2 regions of the Metabacillus herbersteinensis genome follow, and region 2 is predicted to be linked to the other one. Evidence: riboswitches for the same ligand, from Rfam matches in the RefSeq annotation. Region 2 holds a riboswitch; the other holds the start of a gene.

Region 1 (2,473 bases), on a different contig from region 2:
GCATAATAAGATAAAAACAATCGATGTTGTAGCTATTGCCAAAGCCTTTAGTATTGATGTTTGACTTATTGATCTATTTGAAATTACAATCTCATCTTTTGCTTTTATGTAGTTTATAACACTAAAGATGATGACTAGAAAAGTGGTTAATTTAATTCCACCTCCTGTTGAAGCACTCCCTGCTCCTATAAACATTAGGATAATAATAAATAAGATAGTTGGTTCATTTAGACTAGCAATATCCAAAGAGTTAAAACCTGCTGTTCTAGGGACAACAGCCTGGAAAAAAGATCCCCATAACTTTCCTGCCCAATCTAATCCACCTAGTGTTTTCGGATTTGAATACTCAACAAAGAAGATAAATAACATCGCGATAATATTCACTACAAATGAGCCGACAAGCATTAACTTTGTATGTAAAGATAATTTTTTAAACCTTTTCTTGTGTTTTAAATCTACAAGTACAGTAAAACCAATTCCACCAATGATGAATAAAAAGCTAATCACTATATTAATGATTGGATCACCTACATATTGCATTAAGCTATCCGGTAACAGTCCAAAGCCCGCGTTATTAAAAGCAGATATAGAGTGAAAAAAACTAAAATAAATCCCTTTTGACCAACCAAACTCTGGAATCCATCTGATAGATAGGAGAATCATCGCGATAAATTCAATAGTAAATGAAAAAATAAATAGATATCGTACCAGATTAATAACTCCACCTAAAGACGTTTGATTTAGTGATTGCTGAATGAGAAGTCTTTCTTTCATCCCGATTTTTTTACCTAACATAATATAAATAAGTACAGCAAAAGACATGATCCCAAGTCCGCCAACTTGTATAAGGCCTACTATCACTAGTTCGCCAAATAATGTGTAAGCAGTACCTGTATCCACTACAACCAAACCCGTCACCGTCATGGCAGAAGTCGCAGTAAATAGTGCATCTAGCCAGGAAATTGGTTCAGTACTCGCTGCCGGTATTTTTAATAAGATTGTTCCAAGAGTGATAAAACTTATGAACATGATTAATAAAAGCTGCGAGGGGTTTAATTTTATTACACGGTTTCTCATTGGTAAATAACACCTACTTCTTAATTTTTTCTCTAATAAATTGGAAAGTAGCTCAATGATCTCCCTTCTTCTTATAATTCCAATAAAAACCCCATAATCATCAACAACTGAAACAAAATTTTGACTTAAGGAAGTATTCACTATATCCTCTATTTCACTATTAACTGAGATAGGCTCAGATTTTGTATGAAGGGAGACTTCTCTTAGCATAACCTTTTGAGTATGCTGAAAATCAAGACTTTCATATTTTTTTAACTTCCATAGGAGATCTCCTTCAGTTAATGTTCCCAAATAGTGGCCCTTACGAGGTTATCTGTCGGATTCGGGCCATGGAAGTAGCCCCTACCTTGTAAAGGATTCACCCCAAGGACAATGTCACAAAGTTGGTTCCCCCGCTCATTAAAGACTCAGCGATTTAAGATATTAATGCATTAAATTGTTAAAGAATAAAAAAGACCACAGAGGGCTACCCCGTGGTCGAATTGATTTTATCGATCACCAGTTACACATCCTCTCTCTTAACGCTTACGAAGTTAGCTGTCGGATTCGGGCCATGAGAGTAGCCCTACCTTGTAAAGGATTCACCCCAAGTGACAACAATGTCACAGAATTGGTTCCCCCGCTCATTACTGATTCAGCGATAAAGAATAATTTAATTTATGGCGTAATCTTACTCCTGGAATTTTCAGTTGTAAAGAGTGAAAAAACCTTAATTTCTTCTAAAAACACCTAAAAATGGCGTAAATAAGTCATTTCATCAAGTAGATGTAATAAATTCGCCAATATCCTTTATTTTTCTCCATTTTTTAATGAAATTCAATATTGAATAATCTACTGAAAAACATTTTCAAAAGTTATAATGTGAAAGTAGTGTTGATTTTTTTAGAAAGAAATTTGCATTTATTGCAATTTTATCCTGATCAATTAATTCATAGAAAATCTACAATACTATTTGATGTTAGACGGATTTGTAGTTTAATTGAAAATTGCCACATATGGCGTAAGGATTGGTTCAAATAAAATACATCGGCTTTTCTTTTACCCTTAGGAAATGAATCTTCCCTTATTTGTACTAACCTGTGTATTCTCGCTATGTTCAGAGCAACAAGTGATTTTAAGCTTGATATATAAAAATAAGAACCAAATGAAAACGCCATTCTCAAAAAGAATGACGTCTCATCAGGGTGAAATTATTTCTTTAAAGAGAACAATTTTAATAAGGGATTCTTTTTCTTATCTACGATCTTTAACTCATTCAGTAAAAGTTTCTCTTGATTGTCAGATATCCATTTTTTTAATTCTTTATGATTTTGAAAATGGGTAAAGTATGTTTCTCCACCTTTTCCTACAGCACTAATAACATACCTACAAGAAGTATTCCCCACATCCCCCACCC
Region 2 (2,473 bases):
TCCATATATCAACAAGAACAGTAAATCCAATTCCACCTATAATGAACAAAGAAGAAATAACAATATTTATGGTGGGATCTCCGACAAATTGCATTAAACCATCTGGCCACAGAGCAAAACCAGCGTTATTAAAAGCCGAAATCGAGTGAAAGAAACTGTAGAATAGCCCTTGCCCAAGTCCAAATTGAGGAACCCAACGAAATGCTAGAAAAATCATTGCTATTAGTTCAATAGTAAATGAAAAAATGATTAAGTACTTAACAAGCCTTATGACGCCACCAATTGATGTTTGATTTAAAGCCTGTTGCATGAGAAGTCTTTCTTTAATTCCGATCTTTTTGCCTAAAGCCATGAAGATTAATACAGCAAAAGACATAATACCAAGCCCACCCACTTGGATAAGTAAGGCAATAATCGTCTGGCCAGCTATTGTAAAGGTTAAACTAGGATCTACTGTAACAAGACCAGTCACAGTCATAGCAGAAGTCGCAATAAAGAGTGCATCAACCCATGAGATTCCTTGATACGTAGAAAAAGGAAGCTTCAGAAGAACTGTTCCAATACTTATGGAAACAGCAAACACAATTACCAATAGTTGTGAAGGATTTAAACGAACAAACTTCTTCAACTTCACCTTACATTCCTTCTTCCTCAAAGTGGTTGATGTCCTTATTTCGACCAATAACTAATAATACATCGCCAGTCTCAATCTTTTCATCAGCAGCAGGTGAAACGTTGATGTCTTCACCTCTCTGTATACCCACAATGTTACAGCCGAACTTAGCACGAATATCAAGGTCAAATAACGTTTTTCTATTTAGCTTAGTTGTAGCAATTAATTCAACCATGCTATATTCCTTCGAAAGCTCTATATAATCTATCATCTTTTCTGAACCGATGTGGTGAGCAATTCGCTTCGCCATGTCACGTTCCGGATGGATCACGCGACATACTCCAATTTTATCGAGTACTTTTTGGTGATAATCATTTTGTGCTTTTGCCCACACGATTGGAACACCCATTTCAATTAGCAGCAAAGAGGTTAGAATGCTTGCTTCTATATCATCCCCAAAAGAAACGAATGCATGATCCACATTTCTCACACCTAATTGCTTTAGTGTGTTTTCATCAATAGCATTAGCCCTTACAGCATGTGTTGCATATTGCGCGAATTGTTGGACCTTATCCTCATCCTTATCAATCGCTAACACCTCTATACCAAGCTCATAAAATTCCTTAACTAAGCTACTCCCAAAACGCCCTAAACCGAACACAGCAAACTGCTTCTTCAACTTCTATTCCTTCTTTCGCTCATAAAATTGCACACAAAAAAGCACAGAGGTATCATGACCCCTGTGCTTTGTATTTACACAAGTTCATCTACTCTCTCGCAACGCTTACGAAGTTAGCTGTCGGATTCGGGCCATGAGAGTAGCCCTACGTTTTGGAGGTAAGATGTAGGAAGTGTAAGGTCAAAAAGTAACCTTTGCTTTTACATCTACCTTCAAAAACGATTCACCCCAAGTGATCTACTTACATCACAAAGTGGTTCCCCCGCTCCTGTTTAAGGATTAAGCGATTAAATGCTATGAATGATTTATGAATGTATCTTACTCCTGTTAGGTGATCACAGTAAAGGTGTATTTTTTCGAGAAAAAGCTTGTAATCGGCTAAAAATTGCTAGTTAAGCGTTTACATTTAGTGTTCTCTCATTCAATCTCTATATTTTGATACCATAGTTTATTTCTTAATCAAACGTTTGTTTAATGGATTTAGTAGTATTTCCACTTGTATTTGCTTACTCGAATTCCATTTATATCCGGTGCCACGAAAACTTTGTATAAAAAAAGAGCAACCCCAAAAATAAGGATGCTCTTCATTGAAAGTATTTACATACTTTCTGTTACAGGTGACTATATAGTTCCACGTTTCTTTTCAGTCTCAGCAACAATTACCGCACATGCAGCGTCACCTGTAATATTAACAGCTGTGCGAGTCATGTCTAGGAGACGATCAATTCCAATGATCAATGCTATACCAGCGACAGGTAGCCCAACGGAATTTAGTACCATTGCAAGCATGATAAGTCCAACTCCTGGTACTCCTGCTGTTCCAACACTAGCTAGAACTGCCGTTAAAACAACGGTAACGAGCTGGATAAACGATAATTCTATCCCATATACTTGAGCAATAAAAATCGTTGCAACACCTTGCATAATTGCAGTTCCATCCATGTTAATGGTTGCACCAAGAGGCTGAACAAAGCTACTAATTGACTCTGGAACACCTAATCGCTTTTGAGCAGTTTCCATTGATACTGGCAAAGTCGCATTACTACTTGAGGTACTAAAAGCAACACCCATTGCTGGTGCGAAATTTTTAAAAAACGTAAATGGATTTTGTTTAGCAAAAATAGCAATTGTCGAACCATACGTTAGTAGGGCATGAACGAATAGTGCTAAAAGAACAACGA

Evidence for each region. Region 2 has a riboswitch for cyclic di-AMP ahead of ACFFIX_RS05370 (potassium channel family protein). Riboswitches for the same ligand answer to the same signal wherever they lie in the genome.
Region 1: another riboswitch for cyclic di-AMP. It lies ahead of ACFFIX_RS25960 (TrkH family potassium uptake protein); the one in region 2 lies ahead of ACFFIX_RS05370 (potassium channel family protein).

The regions. Positions count from the first base shown of each region.
Region 1 covers NZ_JBHLVO010000044.1:24,051-26,523, forward strand. Annotated here, with positions in the region: gene ACFFIX_RS25960 (TrkH family potassium uptake protein) at 1-1,077, opposite strand, end outside; cyclic di-AMP (ydaO/yuaA leader) riboswitch at 1,361-1,500, opposite strand; cyclic di-AMP (ydaO/yuaA leader) riboswitch at 1,584-1,727, opposite strand; gene ACFFIX_RS25965 (hypothetical protein) at 2,268-2,462, opposite strand.
Region 2 covers NZ_JBHLVO010000003.1:76,724-79,196, reverse strand. Annotated here, with positions in the region: gene ACFFIX_RS05375 (TrkH family potassium uptake protein) at 1-634, opposite strand, end outside; gene ACFFIX_RS05370 (potassium channel family protein) at 636-1,292, opposite strand; cyclic di-AMP (ydaO/yuaA leader) riboswitch at 1,379-1,588, opposite strand; gene ACFFIX_RS05365 (dicarboxylate/amino acid:cation symporter) at 1,914-2,473, opposite strand, start outside.